DNA from 3 places in the Terracoccus luteus genome. Region 3 is predicted to be linked to each of the others. Evidence: predicted binding sites of a transcription regulator. Region 3 holds the regulator's gene; each other region holds the start of a gene.
What was found. The regulator HspR, encoded in region 3, represses chaperone genes until heat shock. The targets are predictions, from matches to a motif close to AAGTTGAGTCNNNNNGACTCAACTT.
Positions count from the first base shown of each region.

Region 1 (7,174 bases), 3.0 Mb from region 3:
TGAGCCACCGCGCGACGGGGACGCAGCCGACGGCGTACGCCGCGGCGAGGAGACCGAGCACGTAGTACGGCGAGCCGGAGCCGAGGCCGACGAGGGCCACGGAGGCCACGACCGCGACGGCGAGGAAACGCAGCGGTCGAAGGTCCGGCCGGCGCAGCAGCGACACCACGCCGGCTACCCACACCGGGACGAGCACCGGCCCGAGCAGCACGAGCAGGAAGGGGACCAGCAGGACCCGGTTGGCCGACCCGCTCTGCGCCGAGAGCGCCCGGGCCATGCCGAGCTGGGGCCAGTCGTTCGTCGCCTGGTACAGCAGCTGCGGGGCGGCGACCACGGCGGCCAGCCCGGCGCCGAGCAGCACGTGGCGCCACGGCAGCCGGCGAGGGCCGCACACGAGCAGTCCCACCGCCAGCGAGGCGAGCAGCAGCGGCACGAGCAGCTTGTTCCAGCAGGCGAGCCCGACGACGACGCCGGCCCACACCCAGAGGCGGGGCCGGTCGCGCAGCACGGCCCGCACGACGAGCAGCGCGACGGTGAGCCACGCGACGACGTCCCACCCCGCGGTGATGGCCGTGTGCCCGAAGGCGACCGGGATGGCGGCGAAGGCGTAGCCCCACGCGGCCAGGCCCTGCGCGAGGCGCCCCCCGCCCACCTCACGGGTCAGCAGGGCGACGAGCAGCACGGCCAGGACGGCGGCCGCGGTGGCGGGCAGCCGCACGGCCCACACCTCGTCGACGACGGCCGACATCCCGCGCACGAGCAGCGGCGTGAACGGCGGCTGGTCAACGTAGGCGAGGCGGGGCGGCAGCAGCCGGAAGTACAGCTCGTCGCGGAACCAGCCGTAGCGGTCGCCGGCCACGGTCAGGGCGACCGCGAGGGCGGCGAGGGCGGAGCCGACGGGTCCGCCGGCCAGGCGGGGGAGCGCCGGCGGGTCGCTCACCGGGGGGTGCGCACGCCCCGCACGGCGAGCACGACCCCGACGAGCGCGACGAGGGGCCCGACCACCGCCCAGAGGGTGACGCCGCTCATGGCGCTGCCGCCGATCGCACCGAGTCCCTGCAGCGTCCAGAGCGCACCGAGCACGAAGAGGGCGGCACCGAGGCCGAGCTTGAGGTGACGCGACATGGCCCCACCCTAGGTCGCCGGGCCCGCGTCGCCCACGGCGCGGCGCGCGGGCGGGGCAGTCGCGCGGTGCCACAGTGGTGACGTGACGCAGGGGAGCGCCGTGCAGGAGACCGGGTCCGCTCAGACGCGGGCGACCGTCGTGTGGTTCGTCGTGGCCGCGGCCGTCGGCCTCGTCAGCGCGCTGCTGCACCTGCTGCGGTCGGAGGTCTGGGGGTCGCACGACGCCCTCCCGCTCACCGTGCTCGCCTTCGCGACGACCGCGTTCGCCGCCCTGCTCGTCTACCGCGGGGTGCTCGTCGCCGCCGAGGAGCAGGATGCCGTCCGGCGGAGCCCCTCGGGAGGGGTGGCGCGCCGACCCGTGCGCTGACGGGCCGGCCCACCGGCGTCCGGACGCGTCGTGGCGCTCCTCTTGTTCGGCGTGTTTCGGCGCCCGCGGTGTCGGACCCGTCGGTCACACTGGGTCCATGGAGGCCGGGCGATGGGTCCTGCACGTCGACCTCGACCAGTTCATCGCGGCGGTCGAGGTGCTGCGACGCCCCGAGCTGGCCGGTCGGCCCGTCATCGTCGGCGGCCGGGGCGACCCGACCGAGCGGGCCGTCGTGTCGACGGCGTCGTACGAGGCGCGGGCGTTCGGGGTGGGTTCGGGGATGCCGCTGCGGCTCGCCGCGCGCAAGGTGCCCGACGCCGTCCTCCTGCCCGTCGACGCGCCCGCCTACACCGAGGCCTCCGAGCGGGTCATGGAGGCGTTGCGCGGCACCGGCGCCGTCGTCGAGGTGCTCGGCTGGGACGAGGCTTTTCTCGGCGTCACCACCGACGACCCGGAGGGCTTCGCGCGCCGGGCCCAGGCGGCCGTGCTCGAGGCGACCGACCTGCACTGCTCGGTCGGCATCGGTGACAACAAGGTGCGGGCCAAGATCGCGACGACGTTCGGCAAGCCGCGCGGCGTCTTCCGCCTGACGCGGGCCACCTGGTCCGACGTCATGGGCCACCGCGCCACCGTCGAGCTGTGGGGGGTCGGCGCCAGGGTGTCGAAGCGGCTGGCGGCCCACGGCATCGAGACGGTCACGCAGCTGGCTGAGGCCGACGAGGCCTTGCTCGTCGGTGAGTTCGGGCCGCGCATGGGCGTCTGGTACGGCCGGCTGGGCAAGGGCATCGGCTCCGCGGTCGTCGACGACACGCCGTGGGTCGCCCGGGGGCACAGCCGTGAGACGACGTACCAGCACAACCTCACCACGCCGCAGGAGGTGGCGGATGCCGTCGCCGTCCTCGCGAACGCGGCGTTCGACGACACGGCGGCCGAGGGCCGGCCCGTCGTGCGGGTGACGCTCAAGGTGCGCTACGCGCCCTTCTTCACCCAGACCAAGGCGAGGAAGCTGACCGCGCCGACGGCCGACCGCGAGGTCGTCGTCGCCGCCGCGCTCGACCTGGCCGGTCGGCTCGACCCGGCGCGGGAGGTGCGGCTGCTCGGGGTGCGGGCCGAGATGACGATGCCCGACGGCGGCGACCCGGTGGAGCGGACGCCGGTGCGCGGACGGCTCTGAGGGGCGACGCTGAGGGGCGACGCTGAGGGGCGACGCTGAGGGACGACGCGGAGGGACGACGCGGAGGGGCGACGCGGAGGGACGACGCGGAGGGACGACGCGGACGGGCCCGGGGTCGGTGACCCCGGGCCCGCGTGCTGGTGCTGGTGCTGGTGCCGTCAGGCCGAGCGTCGGCCGTCGGCGTCGTCCTCGCTCATCGTTGCGCTCGAGGCCCGCGTGTCCGTCGACTCGGACCGGGAACCGATGCTCGTCGGGGAGCCGGCGTGCGAGACGGAGATCTTGCGCGGCTTCGCCTCCTCGGCGACGGGGATGCGCAGCGAGAGCACGCCGTCGCGGTAGTCGGCCTCGATGCGGTCGAGGGCGAGACCACGACCCAGCGACAGCTGTCGCGCGACCGTTCCGGTGGCCCGCTCCCGCGAGAGCCACTGGGCATCGTCGCGCCCGCCCGCGGGTCGTTCGGCCCTAACGGTCAGCGTGCGGTCCTCGACGTCGATGTCGATCGAACCGGGGTCGACGCCGGGGAGGTCGAACTGGGCGAAGAAGCTCTCGCCCGAGCGGAAGAGGTCCATCGGCATGACCGCGGAGGCCGCCGAGGCCCCGCGCAGGCCCTCGGTGAGGAGCCGGTCGAGCTGACGGAAGGGGTCGAAGGTGGTGGTGCTCATGTCTCCTCCTGAAGAACGGGCAGGGAGTCCGAGGGTGACCGTGGACGCATCCTGCTGCTGAACCACTCGAACTTCTTGAGTGGGATCCGCTCAACTTCGTGCTCGGTCTCAGGATAGGACGGCGTGCGGACGGAGGCAAGCCACCGGGTCGGCCGCCGAAAAGCGGGTGCACGACGGCCCGTCGGGGAGTTGCATGGCGGCATGGACCTCGACCTCGACCTCACCGTGCCCGGTCCGGGCGACCTCGCCCGGGTGGGGGAGGCGCTCGCGACCTGGCAGCACGACGGTGCCGGGCTGCAGCTGCACCCCGGCGACCTCGGGTGGCACTCGACCCACGGGGCCGAGGCCACGGCATCCGCCCTGCGCGTGTGGTCGACGGGCGGACGGCCGGTCGCACTCGGTCTGCTCGACGCCTCGCAGCTGCTGCGGGTCGCCGTCGACCCGCAGCTCGCCGACGACGGTGGGCTCGCCGAGCGGATGGCCGCCGACCTCGCCGACCCCGCGAGCGGAGTGCTCGACGCCGGGCAGGCCGTCGTCGAGGCCCGCGCCGCCGCCGCCCTGACGCGCGCCCTGACGGGCGCGGGGTGGGTGCCCGACGAGACGTGGACCCCCCTGCGTCGTGGTCTGGGCGAGGAGCCGACCCCCGACCCCACCGGCATCCGCGTCGAGGACGTCGACGACTCGACCGCACCGGAGTGGGCCCGGGTGCACTGGTCGGCCTTCCGCGGCGGCGAGCTGCCGGCCGACCAGCGGGACCGGTATGTGCTCCGCTGGCGGACGATGGGCTCGGGACCGTTCGGCGACCGGGCCCGCACGCTGCTCGGGCGCGACGCGTCGGGCGCCGCGGTCGCCGTCGTCACCGTGTGGTCGTCGGGGCCGGGGCGGCCCGGGCTGCTCGAGCCGATGGGCGTGCACGAGGGACACCGGGGCGGTGGTCACGGCACCGCGATCGTGCGCGCCGCCGCCCGGGCCTTGCAGGCGATGGGGGCCTCGAGCGCCGTCGTGTGCACCCCCACCGACCGGGTGGGCGCGGTCCGCACCTACGTGGCGGGCGGGTTCACCGCGCAGGAGCCGGTACCCGACCTGCGCCGCCCCGCCTGAGCCACCTCGGGAACGCACGACGGGGTGGCGCCGACCGAGGTCGGTGCCACCCCGTCAGGGTGAGGCGCTGGGTGAGGCGCTGGGTGAGGCGCTGGGTGAGGCGCTGGGTGAGGTGCGGGTCAGGCGCGACCGGCCGCGGCGCGGGTGCGACGGCTGAGGGCGTCGACCGTGACCGCGAGCAGCAGGACGCCGCCGGTGATCATGTAGCGCTCGGGCGAGCCGAGGTTGATCAGGGCCAGGCCGTTGCTGATCGACTGGATGACGAGGATGCCGAGGAGCGCGGCGTAGGCCGACCCGCGGCCACCGAAGAGGCTGGTCCCGCCGATGACGGCGGCCGCGATGGCGTTGAGGTTGGTGTCGACGCCACCGCTGCTCTGGTTGGCCGCCGCGAGGCGGGCCGCGGCGAAGATGCCGCCCAGGGCGGCGAACGACGAGCAGAGGGCGAAGACCGACAGGTACACGCGGTTGACGTTGATGCCCGCGCGCCGGGCCGCCTCGACGTTGCCGCCGACGGCCATGACCGAGCGGCCCCACCGGGTGCGGCGGATGGCGAAGTCCATGACGACGACGAGGGCGAGGAAGACGAGGAACATGACCGACACGCCACGGTCGCGGTTGAGCACGGCGACCGGCACGACGAGCAGCAGGGCGAGCAGCACGCTGCGCACGACGATCATGTTGACCGGCACGGTCGAGAGGCCCGCCGCGGCGCGGCGCGTGTTCGAGCGCAGCCGGGTGGCGGCGTAGAGTGCGACGGCCGCGAGGGCGATGACGTAGGCGACGACCGCGGGCAGGAAGGTCGCCTGGGCGAACTTCACGAGGCCCGACTCGAACGGCAGGTTGATCGAGCCCTCGGCGCCGAGCACCTTGAGCTGCAGGCCGAGGAACCCGAGCAGGCCGGCCAGCGTGATGACGAAGCTGGGGACCCCGAACCGCGTGAACATCGCGCCGTACGCGATGCCGACGACCGCCCCGACCGCGACGGCGAGCAGGAGGGCGACGATGATCGGCCACCCGCGTCCGACCGACCCGACCGCGACGACCGCGGCGGACAGGCCGCTGACCGACCCGACCGACAGGTCGATCTCGCCGAGGAGCAGCACGAGGACAATGCCGATGGCGATGGTCCCGATGGCCGCGCTCTGCAGCGTGAGGTTGACGAGGTTGCGGGGGGAGAGGAAGGCGTCGTTGAGGCTCTGGAAGACGAGCCAGATGATGACGAGGCCGATGACGACGGGCAGGGCGCCGAGGTCGCCGCTGCGGAAGCGGGCGACGAAGGAACGCACCATCCCGCCGATGCCACCGGCATCCGCGATGAGGCGCTCGTCCTGCAGGTCGGCGGGGAGGGCGGCCGTGGCGGCGGTCGGGTCGGCGACCTCGGTCGCGCGCGCCGAGCCCGTGCTGCCGGAGCCGTCGCGGGTGGGGTCGGGGGTCGTGCTGCTCACTGCTGCTCCTCGCTCGGCGCGCGGCGCGAGGCGCGCTCGGACACGGCGTTGGTCGTCGCGCCGGTGATGGCGGCGATGATCTCCTGGGCGTTGGTCTGGCTGACGTCGAAGGTGCCGTTGTTGCGCCCGAGGCGCAGCACCGCGACGCGGTCGGCGACGGCCATGACGTCGCTCATGTTGTGGCTGATGAGGATGACCCCGAGCCCGTTCTCGCGGAGGCGCTCGACGAGGTTGAGCACCTCGGCGGTCTGGGCGACACCGAGGGCGGCCGTCGGCTCGTCGAGCATGACGACCTTGGGCTCGCCGAGCAGCGAGCGGGCGATGGCGACGGTCTGGCGCTGCCCGCCGGACAGGCTGGCGACGGGGATGCGCACCGACGGGATGCGGGCCGAGAGCTGGCGCAGCAGGCGCCAGGACTCGCGCTCCATCGTCACCTCGTCGAGGGCGCGGCCGGTGTAGAGCTCGCGGCCGAGGAAGAGGTTCGCGACGACGTCGAGGTTGTCGCACAGCGCGAGGTCCTGGAAGACCGTGGCGATGCCGAGCTTCTGCGACTCGGCCGGCGAGGTGACGGTGGCGGGCGTCCCGTCGAACTCCATCACGCCGTCGTCGGGCGTGTAGACGCCGGCGATGGTCTTGACGAGGGTCGACTTGCCGGCGCCGTTGTCGCCGACGAGGGCGACGACCTCGCCCTGACGGACGTCGAAGTCGATGTTGGACAGCGCCTGCACGGCGCCGAACCGCTTCGAGATGCCGCGCAGCGACAGCACGGCGGTCTGGGTCGGGGGCGGTGAGGTGGTGGCGGTCATGGGCGTCCTTCGGTGGTGCGCGGGGACGGGCGGTCCGGGCGAGGCGGGTGCAGGTGGTGCGGTGCGACCGGCACGACACGGGCGCCGGGCGTGGCGACCGGACGGCGGATGCCGTGGGGCGCCGGGCGGACGGATGCCGGTCGAGCGGGAGTGGGCTCGACCGGCATCCGACGTGGGTGGGATCAGCTGATGCCGGCCGCCGAGCACGCGGCGGCGAAGGAGCCGCTGCAGATGTCGGTCGTCTTGTAGATGCCGTCCTTGACGACGGTGTCCTTGATGTTGGCCTTCGTCACGGCCACCGGGTCGAGGATCGTCGCGGGGATGCTCTTGAAGTCGGCGGTCTTCTCCGGCGTCTGCTTGTTCGCGAGGGCGATGGCGGCCTTGGCGGCGGCCTCGGCCTCCGGCTTGATCGGCTTGTAGATCGTCATGGCCTGGTCGCCGGCGAGGATCCGCTGGATGGCGGCGAGCTCGGAGTCCTGGCCGGTCACCGGCGG
Region 1 is NZ_RBXT01000001.1:3,041,182-3,048,355, reverse strand. Features, by position in the region: gene DFJ68_RS13850 (glycosyltransferase family 39 protein) at 1-940, opposite strand, end outside; gene DFJ68_RS13845 (hypothetical protein) at 937-1,125, opposite strand; gene DFJ68_RS13840 (hypothetical protein) at 1,208-1,492, shown strand; gene DFJ68_RS13835 (DNA polymerase IV) at 1,590-2,666, shown strand; gene DFJ68_RS13830 (Hsp20/alpha crystallin family protein) at 2,825-3,328, opposite strand; gene DFJ68_RS13825 (GNAT family N-acetyltransferase) at 3,530-4,429, shown strand; gene DFJ68_RS13820 (sugar ABC transporter permease) at 4,549-5,874, opposite strand; gene DFJ68_RS13815 (ATP-binding cassette domain-containing protein) at 5,871-6,680, opposite strand; gene DFJ68_RS13810 (ABC transporter substrate-binding protein) at 6,863-7,174, opposite strand, start outside.
Region 1: DFJ68_RS13830 (Hsp20/alpha crystallin family protein) is a predicted target of HspR. The motif match lies at 3,401-3,425, and genes of this name have one in related genera.

Region 2 (7,174 bases), 2.6 Mb from region 3:
ACGGGCGTCTTGAGGTCGGCGCCTTTGAAGGTGACGAGGGTGTCGTAGAGGGCGCGCGCGACGATGTTGCCGGTGGGCTCGTAGTTGCGGGCCGGGTCGGCGCTCTTGAGGACGAAGACGGTGTCGACGACGAGGGGCTTGCTCGCGGCCGCTCCCGCGGTGCCGCTCCCCGTCGACGTCTTGGGCGCGGGGTTGCAGGCCGTGACGGCGAGCGCCGCGGCGAGGACGACGGAACCGGTGACGAGCTTGCTGGCAGCCATGGGCCACATCCCTTGTCGAGGAGGGTGACGGCATCCGCATCGGTGAGACGACGGGACCCGTTGGCACCCGGTCGATCTCGTGCGACGAAGACGTCTGACGGCATCCCCGTCGGACGCCACGGGGATGGTCTACCACAGGGACGAGGCGTGATACCCGGTTGGACACGCGCGTGTCAGTGGGCAGGATCGAGCGGTGCCCGCCCTCGACCACCTCAGCCGCCCCGAGTACCCGCGATCGGCGACCTACGACGCGCGGTGGCTCGTGGACCTCGACATGGGTCCGCACCCGCTGTGGCTGCTCGAGGACCTCGCCGGTGACCTCGACCTGCGGCCCGGGATGCGCGTGCTCGACCTCGGCTCGGGTCTCGGTGCGACGTCCGTCTTCCTCGCCCGGGAGTACGGCGTGCAGGTCGTCGCGGCCGACCTCTGGGTCGACCCGAGCGAGGCCGCGCGCGTCTTCGACCGGGAGGGCGTCGGCGACCGCGTGCTGGCGATGCGGGTCGACGCGCACGCCCTGCCGTTCGGGCGGCAGAGCTTCGACGCCGTCGTCAGCGTCGACGCGTGGGAGTACTTCGGCACCGGTGACCACTACCCCGGCTACCTCGCGCGCTTCGTGCGCCCCGGCGGCCAGCTCGGTGTCGCGACGCCGGCCCTGACGACCGAGGTGCGCGAGCTCGGCGCCCTGCCCGAGCACGTCGACCACGTCGTCGGGGCCGAGGCGGCGGCGTGGCACACGCACGAGTGGCTGCGCACGCAGTGGTCGCTGTCGCGCGCGTTCACCGAGGTGACGGCGCGCTCGCAGCCCGAGGGCGCGGCCAACTGGCTGCTGTGGGAGCGGGCGGTCAACGAGCTCAAGGGCCAGCAGAGCTCCCCGGTGCAGGGGATGCTGGAGGCCGACCAGGGCGCGTTCCTCACCTTCGCGCTCGTGACCGGGAGGGTGGCATGACGATCACGCGGACAGACCTGACGCACCTGAGGCGGGCCGTCGAGCTGGCCCGGCTGGCGCTCGAGCGGGGTGACGAGCCGTTCGGCTCGGTGCTCGTCGGCGCCGACGGCGACGTGCTCTTCGAGGACCACAACCACGTCGTCGAGCAGGACGCGACCCGCCACCCCGAGCTGGCAATCGCGCAGTGGGCGGGGGCGAACCTCGACGCCGCGGCGCGGGCGGCGGCGACGGTGTACACGTCCGGGGAGCACTGCCCCATGTGCAGCGCGGCCCACGCGTGGGTCGGGCTCGGCCGCATCGTCTACGCCGCGAGCTCGGCGCAGCTCGGGCAGTGGCAGTCGTCGTGGGGTGGCGGGCCGGGGCCGGTGCGTCCGCTCGCCGTGCAGGACGTCGCCCCGGGGGTGCCCGTCGACGGTCCGGCACCCGAGCTGGCCGACGAGGTGCGGTCGCTGCACGAGGCGTTCGCCCGGGGGTCGCGCACCCCGTGAGGCAGGACCGGCCGGGCGCCTGACCCGGCCCCCCGGCATCCTGCGCCCGCCTCCATCTCCGCCACGGCCCGATTTCGGACACTGCGATCCGTAGCCGCCCTCCCCTTCTTCGCCACGGCCCGATTTAGGACACCGGGATCAGGAAACGATGTCCGCTCCGTCGCCACGGCCCGATTCCGGACACCCCGACCCCGAGACCACGCCCCCTCTTCGCCACGGCCCGATTGTGGACACCACCCGCATCGCCCAACGAGCGCCGGATGCCGGGTAGCCCGCGCACGCGGAACGACGCGCGTCGCGGCCCTGTGCACAACCTCCGCGGACGCCGGCCGACATCGGCCACGCTGCTGAGCATGTCCAGCCCGACCGTGCTCGCGCCGTTCCGCCTGTGCGACGTCGACGGCGGCCCGTCCGTGCTGCGTTCGATGCGCCGACGTCATCGCATGCTCTTCCAGGGCGTCTACGTCGACCGGACCGTCGCCCTCACGACCGAGCTGCTCGCCCGGGCGGCCCTGCTGGCCTCGGAACCGGACAGCTACCTCTCGCACCACACGGCAGCGCGGCTCTGGGGCGCGGTGGTACCGGACAGCCCGGACGTCCACGTGACCACCCCGGGGCTACGGTCCAAGAAGCACGGCATCGCTGCCCACCGGGTCAAGGCCGGCCAGCGCGTCGTCACCTGGAAAGGGCTACGCGTGACGGCGCCCGGCCAGACCTTTCTCGACCTTGCGCACCGGCTGGGCCTCGTCGACCTCGTCGTGCTCGGCGACTCGCTCGTCCGAGCCGGGCGAGTGACGGTCGACGAGCTGGTCGAGCTCACGGCTGGGCGGTGCGGGCCGTACTCCACCAGCGCTCGCAGGGCGGCCCTGCTCGTGCGCAAGGGCGTGGACTCGCCGATGGAGACGCGTCTGCGGCTGCTCATCGTCCTGGCCGGTCTGCCCGAGCCCACGGTGGACCACCGCATCCACACTCGGGACGGCGTCCTGCTCTACCGCTTCGACCTGTACTACGCAGCGGCACGCCACATCATCGAGTACGACGGCAAGCAGCACGAGAAGGACAGACAGCGTCGGTCGGACATCCTGCGCGACGAGCAGTTCGATGCGTGGCGGCTGCGCAAGGTCGTGACGGTGGCCGACGACATCTACGGCGTGCCGGGTCAGACGCTGTCGCGCATCTGTCGGGCCATGCGCGAGCAAGGAATGACCGTGTCCACGTTGTCCGACGAGTGGCGCCGCCACTTCCCGAGCCGAGGCGACGACGTGTCCAACCCCGGGTGACGGGGGCTGCCGCCTTCCTTCGCTTCTCACCGGACGCCGCGCGATTTCCGTCAGTCCTCGTCTCACAGCGCGCCGCACCCCGGTTTCGGATGAGCGCGGCGAGCGCCGACGGATTCGTCGGACCCTGGCGTAGGCATCGACGGAGGTCCTGGCGCGAGGTCGTGTCCCATATCGGGCCACGGCGCGGAAGTGGACGGTGCGGGCGGGGGAGGGTGTCCGTTATCGGGCCACGGCGCGGTCACGGACAGTGCCGGCAGGAGAACCTGTCCGTTCTCGAGCCACGGCGCGGTCACGGACGGTGCCGGCAGGAGAACCTGTCCGTTATCGGGCCGCGGCGCAGTCATGGAGGCCCGGGGAGTGTGGCGGATGCCGGGGGCGGGGTTGAGCGGTCCCGGGCCGGCCGTGGCGCCGAGGTGCGGGCGGGTACGAGACCCGCGGACCGGCATCCGGGCGGCTGTCCGCTGGCAGCGAACAGACGGTCGGAGTTGAGCCGACGGGGCTCAGGATGGGAACACGTCCCGGCGGCGCGGCGTTGGTCAGCATGTGCCCGACGTCAGTGGGCACGGTTAGCATCGAGGTGACTCTCGATCAGTCAGGAGAAGAGCATGTTCGAAAGGTTCACCGACAGGGCCCGGAGGGTGGTTGTCCTCGCGCAGGAGGAAGCACGCCTGCTCAACCACAACTACATCGGGACCGAGCACATCCTCCTGGGTCTGATCCACGAAGGCGAAGGCGTCGCCGCGAAGGCCCTCGAGTCGCTTGACATCTCGCTCGAAGCGGTCAGGGCCCAGGTCCAGGAGATCATCGGCCAGGGCCAGCAGGCCCCGACCGGACACATTCCCTTCACGCCCCGCGCGAAGAAGGTGCTCGAGTACTCGCTGCGCGAGGCGCTGCAGCTCGGGCACAGCTACATCGGCACCGAGCACATCCTGCTCGGCCTCATCCGTGAGGGCGAGGGCGTCGCGGCCCAGGTGCTCGTCAAGCTCGGCGCCGAGCTGAACAAGGTGCGCCAGCAGGTCATCCAGCTGCTCTCGGGCTACCAGGGCAGCGGGCAGGGCGACAAGGCCGGCGCCGGCGTCGGCCCGGGTCAGGCCGAGGGCACGCCCGCGGGATCCCTCGTGCTCGACCAGTTCGGCCGCAACCTGACGCAGGCGGCCCGTGAGGGCAAGCTCGACCCGGTCATCGGGCGCACGAACGAGATCGAGCGCGTCATGCAGGTCCTGTCCCGCCGCACCAAGAACAACCCGGTGCTCATCGGCGAGCCGGGCGTCGGCAAGACGGCCGTCGTCGAGGGGCTCGCGCAGGACATCGTCAAGGGCGAGGTGCCCGAGACGCTCAAGGACAAGCAGCTCTACACCCTCGACCTCGGCTCGCTCGTGGCCGGCAGCCGCTACCGCGGTGACTTCGAGGAGCGGCTGAAGAAGGTCCTCAAGGAGATCCGCACGCGCGGCGACATCATCATCTTCATCGACGAGATCCACACCCTCGTCGGTGCCGGTGCCGCCGAGGGCGCGATCGACGCCGCGAGCATCCTCAAGCCGATGCTGGCCCGTGGTGAGCTGCAGACCATCGGCGCGACGACGCTCGACGAGTACCGCAAGCACATCGAGAAGGACTCCGCCCTCGAGCGGCGCTTCCAGCCGATCCAGGTGCAGGAGCCCACGCTCCCGCACACGATCGAGATCCTCAAGGGGCTGCGCGACCGCTACGAGGCGCACCACCGCGTGACGATCACCGACGCGGCGCTCGTCGCCGCGGCCAACATGGCCGACCGGTACGTCAACGACCGCTTCCTGCCCGACAAGGCCATCGACCTCATCGACGAGGCGGGCGCGCGACTGCGCATCCGCCGCATGACGGCTCCGCCGGACCTGCGCGAGTTCGACGAGAAGATCGCCGCCCTCGTGCGCGAGAAGGAGTCGGCCATCGACGGCCAGGACTTCGAGCGTGCGGCCAGGGCCCGTGACGACGAGAAGCGCCTGCTGCGCGAGAAGTCCGAGCGTGAGGCGCAGTGGAAGTCCGGTGACATGGACGTCGTCGCCGAGGTCGACGAAGAGCTCATCGCCGAGGTCTTGGCGGCCAGCACCGGCATCCCGGTGTTCAAGCTGACCGAGGAGGAGAGCAGCCGACTGCTCAACATGGAGGATGAGCTGCATAAGCGGATCGTCGGCATGAACGACGCCGTCAAGGCGCTGAGCCAGGCGATCCGACGCACTCGCGCCGGCCTCAAGGACCCGCGTCGCCCCGGCGGCTCGTTCATCTTCGCCGGCCCCACCGGTGTCGGTAAGACCGAGCTGGCCAAGACGCTCGCCGAGTTCCTCTTCGGCAGCGAGGACGCGCTCATCCAGCTCGACATGTCCGAGTACTCCGAGAAGCACACGGTCAGCCGCCTGTTCGGCTCGCCTCCCGGCTACGTCGGCTACGAGGAGGGCGGCCAGCTCACCGAGAAGGTGCGTCGCAAGCCGTTCTCGGTCGTGCTGTTCGACGAGGTCGAGAAGGCCCACCCGGAGATCTTCAACTCGCTGCTGCAGGTGCTCGAGGACGGCCGCCTCACCGACTCGCAGGGCCGGATGGTCGACTTCAAGAACACGGTCATCATCATGACGACCAACCTCGGCACGAGGGACATCAGCCGCACGTCGCTCGGCTTCTCGGCCGGCCCCGACACCCTCTCGGACTACGAGCGGATGAAGAACAAGGTCACCGACGAGCTCAAGCAGCACTTCCGGCCCGAGTTCCTCAACCGTGTCGACGACACGATCGTGTTCCCGCACCTGACCAAGGACGAGATCACCCAGATCGTCGACCTCGAGATCGCCAAGCTCGACAAGCGGCTCAAGGACAAGGACATGGGCATCGAGCTCACGCCCGCGGCCAAGGACCTGCTGGCGAAGAAGGGCTACGACCCCGTGCTCGGTGCGCGACCACTGCGTCGCACCATCCAGCGCGAGATCGAGGACGCCCTGTCGGAGAAGATCCTCTACGCCGAGTTCCTCTCCGGCCAGTGGATCCGCGTCGACACGGAGGGCGAGGGCAAGGCGGAGAAGTTCATCTTCGTCGACATGGAGCACCCCGACCCCACCCACCGTCCGGCCGACGAGCTGCAGGACATCGCCGACGGGCCCGCCCTCGACGAGGCCCTGAGCGTCAACGTGACCGGCGGGTCGTCGGTCCCCGACGACCAGTTCCCCGACAGCGCGATGGGCAACGAGCGCTGACGACGAACGCCTGAGGACGAAGGGACCGCGGACACCGTCCGCGGTCCCTTCGTCATACCGGGGTCGTACAGCGCCCGTGCACGACGCGACCGCGGGCCGACGCGCCACCCACGCCACGGCGGACAGAGTGGCAGTCATGAGCGAGAACGCCACCTCCCACCTGCCGCCGCACACCCCTGAGCCCCGGATGCCGGTGAGCGCGCCGGGTGCGCCCCGACCCGTCGCCGGCGCCACCACGGCCGGCTCCCCCGACTCCCCCGACTCCCCCGTCTCGGCCACCGCGCGCGACCTCGTGGCCCGAGGGCTCGTCATGCGCTACGGGTCGGACTCCACCGCGCCCCCGGCCCTCGGCGGTGTTGACCTGCGCATCGAGGCCGGGGAGACGGTGGCCGTCATGGGTCCGTCGGGCTCCGGCAAGACGACGCTGCTGCACGTGCTGGCCGGCATCGTGCGCCCCACCGAGGGCCAGGTGCTCTGGCGCGGCCGGGACGTCGCCCGCCTCGGCGACGCCGACCGCACCACGCTGCGCCGCAAGGACTTCGGCTTCGTCTTCCAGCAGGGGATGCTGCTGCCCGAGCTGCCCGCGGTCGAGAACGTCGCCCTGCCCCTGCTCATCGACGGCACCCGCCGGGCGGCGGCGCTCGCCCGCGCCGCCGCGCTCTTCGCGCCGCTCGGCCTCGCCGGCTACGAGAAGCGCCGACCCGGAGAGCTCTCCGGCGGCCAGGCCCAGCGCGTGGCCATCGCCCGCGCCCTCGTCGCCCAGCCCGGCGTCGTCTTCGCCGACGAGCCGACCGGTGCCCTCGACCAGACCACGAGCGCCGAGGTCATGGGTCACCTCACCGCGCTCGTCCGCCACACCGGGGCCTCCCTCGTGCTGGTCACGCACGACGAGAACGTCGCCGCCTGGTGCTCCCGGGTCGTCAGCGTGCGTGACGGTCGCGTCGTCGGCGACGCCCGCACCGGCACGACGACGCTGCACCCC
Region 2 is NZ_RBXT01000001.1:2,637,457-2,644,630, forward strand. Features, by position in the region: gene DFJ68_RS11955 (ABC transporter substrate-binding protein) at 1-260, opposite strand, end outside; gene DFJ68_RS11960 (SAM-dependent methyltransferase) at 454-1,206, shown strand; gene DFJ68_RS11965 (nucleoside deaminase) at 1,203-1,694, shown strand; gene DFJ68_RS11970 (hypothetical protein) at 2,048-2,974, shown strand; gene DFJ68_RS11975 (ATP-dependent Clp protease ATP-binding subunit) at 3,580-6,192, shown strand; gene DFJ68_RS11980 (ABC transporter ATP-binding protein) at 6,329-7,174, shown strand, end outside.
Region 2: DFJ68_RS11975 (ATP-dependent Clp protease ATP-binding subunit) is a predicted target of HspR. The motif match lies at 3,457-3,481, and genes of this name have one in related genera.

Region 3 (7,174 bases):
CGCCACGAGTACGCCGACGGTGGCGCGGGCGCCTCGTCCGAGCCCGGTGGTGAGGACGAGTTCGACCACACCGCAGGAGGTTCGGGCAGCCCGACTGGCTCGGCCGGCTCGGACGCCCCGGTCGACTCGGCCGAGGCTGCCATCGCCGACGAGGACGCCCTGGCGTCGTCGTACCTCGCCGACCTCCAGCGGCTGCAGGCCGAGTACGTCAACTACAAGAAGCGGGTCGACCGCGACCGCGAGGTCATCCGCACGACCGCGGTCGGCAGCGTCGTCGAGGCGCTGCTGCCGGTGCTCGACGACATCCACATGGCCCGTCAGGCCGGTGACCTCGCCGACGGCCCGTTCGCCTCGATCTCCGACAAGCTCGAGTCGATCCTCGGCCGCTACGGCGTCGAGCGGCTCGGCGAGGCGGGGCAGGAGTTCGACCCCAACGTGCACGAGGCCCTCATGCACGTCGAGGCCGAGCTGCCCGAGGGCTCGACCGGGACGACCGTCGTGCAGGTGCTGCAGCCGGGCTACCGCATCGGTGAGCGCCTCGTGCGCGCCGCGCGCGTGTCCGTCGCCGACCCCGTCTGAGACGACACGACACCGGACGCCGCGGGGCCACACAGCCGGCCCCGCGGCATCCGGCACCATGAGAGCGACGCGCACCGTCACCGGACGGGCGCGGGCGACGCACCCGTCGCCGACACCGGACCGACACCCGAGGGAGGTGCGAGCAGATGGCTAGCCAGGACTGGTTCGAGAAGGACTTCTACGCGACTCTGGGCGTGCCGAGCGACGCCGACGCGACGACGATCAAAAAGACGTACCGCAAGCTCGCCCGCACCATGCACCCCGACCACAACGTCGGCGACCCCAAGGCGGAGGCGCGCTTCAAGGAGATCGGCGAGGCGTACGCCGTCCTGTCCGACCCCGAGCAGCGGCGTGAGTACGACGCCGTGCGGGCCATGTCGGGCGGCGGCGCCCGCTTCACCGCCGGTGGTCCCGGCGGGGGCGGTGCGGGGTTCGAGGACATCTTCAGCGCCTTCGGCGGTGCCGGTGGCCCGGGCGGCCCCGGCGGCCGGGTGCCCTTCGGCGCCGGAGGCGGCGGCCAGCCCAACATCGAGGACATCCTCGGCCAGATGTTCGGTGGCGGTGGCGCCGCTCCAGGCGGCTTCGGGGGCTTCGGCTCCACCGCCGGGCCGCGACCCGGCGCTGACGTGCAGGCCTCGACGACCATCCCCTTCCGCGACGCTGTCGAGGGCTCGACGGTCAGCCTCAGCTCTCCCGAGCTCGGGCGCGTCACGGCCCGCATCCCGTCCGGTGTCAAGGACGGCCAGCGGATCCGACTGCGCGGCAAGGGCCGTCAGGGCGACCCCGGCTCGACGCCCGGCGACCTCATCCTCACCGTCTCGGTCGAACGTCACCCCGTCTTCGGGCGCGACGGCGACAACCTCACCGTCGACCTGCCCGTGACCTTCGCCGAGGCCGCCCTCGGCGCCACGGTCGCCGTGCCGAGCCTCGACGGCACGAGCGTCAAGGTCAAGGTCGCCCCCGGCACGCCGAGCGGGAGGGTGCTGCGGCTCAAGGGCCGCGGCGTCACGCGCGGCGGCTCGACCGGCGACCTGCTCGCGAGGGTGCAGGTCGTCGTGCCGCAGCGACTCACCGACGAGGCCCGCGAGGCCATCGAGAAGATGGCGGCCGCCGAGGGTGACGTCGACCCGCGCGCCGACCTCTTCGAGCGCGCCCGCACCTGAGCGGGCGACCACCCGACACCGCACCACCCACCAGACCGGCCCCGACAGGAGAGTGACCGACATGGCCCACGACGACAGCACGCCCGTCTTCGTCATCTCCGTCGCCGCCGAGCTCGCCGGCATGCACGCGCAGACGCTGCGCCAGTACGACCGGCTCGGGCTCGTCTCGCCGTCGCGCACCCGTGGCGGTGGACGCCGCTACAGCAGCCGCGACGTCGCCCTGCTCCGTGAGGTGCAGCGCCTCTCGCAGGAGGGTGTGTCGCTCGCCGGCATCCAGCGCATCCTCGACCTCGAGGACCACGTCGCCGCCCTGCAGGCGCGGGTGCACGAGCTGACCCAGGAGCGCGACGCCGCGCAGGCGGCCCTCTCGACGGCGGCCCGCGTGTTCGCCGTCGGGCCGCAGGGCGAGGTCGTCACGGTGCGCCCCGGGCAGCGCCCTCCCCGGCCGCTCGCGTCGCAGGCCCTCGTCGTGTGGCGGCCCAACCGCCCCGCACGGCCCCAGCGCCCGACCGGCGCCTGAGACCCGGCGCTGGCAGGCGCAGGCAGGCGCAGGCGGGCGTGAGCTTGCGCAGGCCCGGAGAACGCGGCCGCTCCCTCGCCCGGGGGAGCGGCCTCCTCCGTCTCACGGGGGAGCCGCCTGACGGCCCCGACGCCTAGCGTGGTCATCACGACACCCGGCCCGTCGACCCACCATCCGGTCGAGGGTCCGGCCCCGACGACGGAGGAGAGCGCCATGACGATCACCCCGCTGCCACTGCACGCCGAGTTCCTGCTGCTCGCCCACGACCCCGAGACGGGCAAGGCCCTCGTCGACGGCACACCCCTCAAGGCCGCCCTGGCCGGCGCCGCGCTCATCGAGCTCGGCCTGCAGGAGGCGGTGCGCCTCGAGGGTGAGGGCCGCGACGCCCGGCTCGTCGCCACCGGCGCCGACGTCTCGCCCGAGCTCGTCGAGGTGCTCGCCCGTGCCGACGGTCACGCCCCGAAGAAGGCGGTGGCCCGCATGGGCGGTGCCGAGAGCTACACCGACCGCGCCACCCGGCTGCGCGAGGCGACGTGGGACCGGCTCGAGAGCGAGCGGCTCGTGCGCCGCGACGAGGACAAGGTGCTCGGCCTGTTCCCCGTCACCCGCCGCATCCAGACGACGGCCGCCCGCGCGACACTGGTCGACACGCTGAGGTCGGCGGTCCTGGGGAGCGAGCCACCCGGCATCCGCACCGTCGGTCTCGTGTCGGTCGCGCAGGCCAGCGGGGTGCTGGCCAAGGTGCTGCCCGAGATCGACAAGAAGCAACTCAAGGCCCGCGCCGCGGAGATCGGCGAGGGCTCGTGGGGTGGCGACGCCGTGGCCAAGGCGGTGGCCGACATGCAGGCCGCGCTCATGGCCGCGGTCGTGGTGCCCGTCATCGTGAGCTCGGGCTCGGGCTGAGACTCAGGCGGCGCTGATCCGCACGGTGGTGCGGTCGCGCGACCCGCGCGACAGCACGCCCTCGACGAGCATGAAGATGCGGAACTCGAGGCCGTACTTGCGCTTGAGCAGCGCCCGGACCCGCTCCACGCTGCCCTCGCTCGGGTCGATGCGGCCGACGGCCTCCAGCGATACGGCGCCCTCCTGCACCTCGCCGCGACGCGAGCATGGGGTGACCTCGACCCGCGAGGTGTGCCGCAGCCGCTTGAGCTTGCCGCTGCCCGACGGGGTGAACACGAGCAGCTCGTCCCCCTCGCGCACCACCCACACGGGGGTGCCGACCGGCTCGCCCGAGCGGCGGAAGGTCGTCAGGCGGATGAAGCGGGCGTCGCCGAGCGCGAGGAGGGTCTGCGGGTCCGTCATCGCCCGGACGTACCCCGCCCGCCCCGCTGCGTCACCGGCCTAGACTCCCGCCGTGCAGCCCCTGGCCGACTCCGAGCACCTGCTCGTCTACCCCGACCGTGACAGCGCCGACGAGGTGGCCGACGAGCTCGCCGCCGTCGCGTACGAGCACGGGTACGCCGAGGTGCGGGTCGTGCGCGAGGCGCTCGCCGGCGAGGACGACTCCGAGGACCACGAGTGGGCCGTCTACGTGCGGGTGCCGCGCCGCAGCGAGGGCGAGGATGCCGTCGTGGCCGGTCGCCTCGCGGCGCTCGCCGAGCAGCACGGCGGGTGGTACGACCCGCAGCCCTGAGGCCTCACGACCCGCGCAGGCCCCGCAGCAGGCGGTCGAGCAGTCCCGGCGCCGGCTCGCTGACGGCCGACGGCAGGGGGTCGGACCGGATGCCGTCGGGGCGGGTGCCGGTGGTCGCCCCCCTCAGCGGCTCCCCGTCACGGTGGTCGGCGTCGGCGTCGGCGTCGGCGTCGGCGTCGGCGCCGGCGTCGGCGCCGAGGGCGCGGACGTCCGACGGGAGGCGGGCGAGGAACGCGTCGACCTCGTCGACGGCGTAGCCGCGGCGTCGGACGGTGAACCGGGCCTGCGTGACCAGCCCCTCGATCTCCTCCGCGGACGCCCCGGCGAGCACGCGCTCCCGGAGGCGGTCGAGCAGGTCGTCGACGGCCCGCACGTCGTACCCCCGCGACAGGGTCGAGGTCTGGGCGAAGAGCACGTTCGTGATCTCGGTGACGAGGTCGGCGCGGGTCATGCGGGCAGGGTAGTGCGCGCCAAGTTGAGTGGAATACACTCAACTTCAAGACCGTTGCCCTGAGTGAGTCCCGAACTCTCGGACCCCCGTACCTCGACGGAAAGAGCTCACGAACGCATGGACCTGCAGCTGACCACCAAGGCCCAGGAGGCCTTCGCCCAGGCCGCGACGACCGCGGCCGGCAAGCACCACCCCGCCATCGAGCCCGCCCACCTGCTCGTCGCGCTCGCCGCCCAGGGCGGCACGACGACCCCGGCGCTGCTCAGCGCCGCCGGCTCCTCGGCCGCCGCTGCGACGTCGGCCGCCGAGACCGTCATGGCGGGCCTGCCCCAGGTGACCGGGGGCGAGCAGCCCGCACTGTCACCGGCCGCCGGCCGGGTCGTGCAGCAGGCGCAGCAGTACATGACGAGCATGGGTGACAGCTACGTCTCGACCGACCACCTGCTGCTCGCCATCGCGCGCACCGGCCGGTTCGGCATCGACGCGGATGCCGTCGAGGCCGCGATCCCGGGCCTGCGCGGCGGGCGGCCGGTGACCTCGGCCAACCCCGAGGGCACCTTCGAGGCGCTGGAGAAGTACGGCACCGACCTCACCGCCCGCGCCCGGGAGGGCCGGCTCGACCCGGTCATCGGCCGCGACGCCGAGATCCGCCGGGTCGTGCAGGTGCTGAGCCGCCGGACGAAGAACAACCCCGTCCTCATCGGCGAGCCCGGCGTGGGCAAGACCGCCGTCGTCGAGGGGCTGGCCCAGCGCATCGTCGAGGGCGACGTGCCCGAGAGCCTGCGCGACAAGACCCTCATCAGCCTCGACCTCGCCTCGATGGTCGCGGGGGCGAAGTACCGAGGCGAGTTCGAGGAGCGCCTCAAGGCGGTGCTCGAGGAGATCACCGCGAGCGACGGCCAGGTCGTCACCTTCATCGACGAGATCCACACCGTCGTCGGGGCCGGCGCGAGCGAGGGCTCGATGGACGCCGGCAACATGCTCAAGCCCATGCTCGCCCGAGGTGAGCTGCGACTCGTCGGCGCGACGACCCTCGACGAGTACCGCCAGCACATCGAGAAGGACGCCGCGCTCGAGCGCCGCTTCCAGCAGGTCTTCGTCGGCGAGCCGTCGGTCGCGGACACCATCGCCATCCTCCGTGGCCTCAAGGAGCGGTACGAGGCGCACCACAAGGTGACGATCGCCGACGCGGCCCTCGTCGCCGCGGCATCCCTCAGCGACCGGTACATCAGCGGCCGCCAGCTGCCCGACAAGGCCATCGACCTCATCGACGAGGCGGCCTCGCGGCTGCGCATGGAGATCGACAGCAGCCCCGTCGAGATCGACGAGCTGCGGCGCGCCGTCGACCGTCTCAAGATGGAGGAGTTCGCCCTTGAGCACGAGACCGACGACGCCTCGCGCGAGCGCTTGGAGCGCCTGCGCAGGGACCTCGCCGACCGCTCCGAGGAGCTCGCCGCCCTCAACGCGCGGTGGGAGGCCGAGAAGGCCGGGCTCAACGCCGTCGGCGACCTCAAGGCGCAGGTCGACGAGCTGCGCACCCAGGCCGACCGCCTGCAGCGGGAGGCGAACTGGGAGGCCGCGGGCAAGATCCTCTACAACGACATCCCGACCCTCGAGAAGCAGCTCGAGGAGGCCCAGGAGCGCGAGGCGGCCGCCAGTGCCGGCGGCGCCGACGGCGCCGACGGCAGTGAGCCGATGGTCAAGGAGGAGGTCGGCTCCGACGACATCGCCGACGTCATCTCGGCCTGGACCGGCATCCCGGCCGGGCGGCTGCTCGAGGGCGAGTCCGAGAAGCTGCTGCACATGGAGCAGCACATCGGCGCCCGGCTCGTGGGCCAGACGGCCGCCGTGCGGGCGGTGTCCGACGCCGTGCGGCGCACCCGCGCGGGCGTGTCCGACCCCGACCGGCCGACGGGCAGCTTCCTCTTCCTCGGCCCGACCGGTGTGGGCAAGACCGAGCTGGCCAAGAGCCTCGCCGACTTCCTCTTCGACGACGAGCGCGCCATGGTGCGGCTCGACATGTCGGAGTACTCCGAGCGGCACTCGGTCGCCCGGCTCATCGGCGCCCCGCCCGGCTACGTCGGCTACGAGGAGGGTGGCCAGCTCACCGAGGCCGTGCGGCGCCGGCCGTACTCGGTCGTGCTGCTCGACGAGGTCGAGAAGGCCCACCCCGAGACGTTCGACATCCTGCTGCAGGTGCTCGACGACGGTCGGCTCACCGACGGTCAGGGCCGCACGGTCGACTTCCGCAACGTCATCCTCGTGCTGACCTCGAACCTCGGGTCGCAGTTCCTCGTCGACCCGCTGCTCGCCCCCGAGGCGCAGCACGAGGCGGTGCTCGGGGTCGTCCGCCAGGCGTTCAAGCCCGAGTTCCTCAACCGTCTCGACGAGGTCGTCGTCTTCGACGCCCTCGGCCAGGACGAGCTGGCCCACATCGTCGACCTGCAGGTGCGCGAGTTCGGCACCCGCCTGGCCGACCGCCGCATCACCCTCGAGGTGTCGGATGCCGCCCGGGCGTGGCTGGCGCGCAAGGGTTTCGACCCCGCCTACGGCGCCCGCCCGCTGCGTCGGCTCGTGCAGCGCGAGATCGGGGACCGGCTGGCCCGGGGCCTGCTGTCGGGCGACGTGCGCGACGGCTCGACCGTCGCGGTCGACGTCGACGCGGCGGGGGAGACGCTCGTCCTCGCCTGAGCCGACCACCCGGCATCCTGCCTCGTGCCCACCCGACCGCCCGGTCGGGTGGGCGCTCGGCTGTCCGGCTCAGCTCTCGGTGGCCTGCGCGAGCAGCTCGAGCGTCTCGAGACGCGCGTCGCGCGGCACCGCGG
Region 3 is NZ_RBXT01000001.1:16,544-23,717, forward strand. Features, by position in the region: gene DFJ68_RS00080 (nucleotide exchange factor GrpE) at 1-579, shown strand, start outside; gene DFJ68_RS00085 (DnaJ C-terminal domain-containing protein) at 726-1,742, shown strand; gene DFJ68_RS00090 (heat shock protein transcriptional repressor HspR) at 1,804-2,262, shown strand; gene DFJ68_RS00095 (GOLPH3/VPS74 family protein) at 2,476-3,165, shown strand; gene DFJ68_RS00100 (PPOX class F420-dependent oxidoreductase) at 3,169-3,567, opposite strand; gene DFJ68_RS00105 (hypothetical protein) at 3,620-3,898, shown strand; gene DFJ68_RS00110 (DivIVA domain-containing protein) at 3,903-4,349, opposite strand; gene clpB (ATP-dependent chaperone ClpB) at 4,467-7,040, shown strand; gene DFJ68_RS00120 (SRPBCC family protein) at 7,110-7,174, opposite strand, start outside.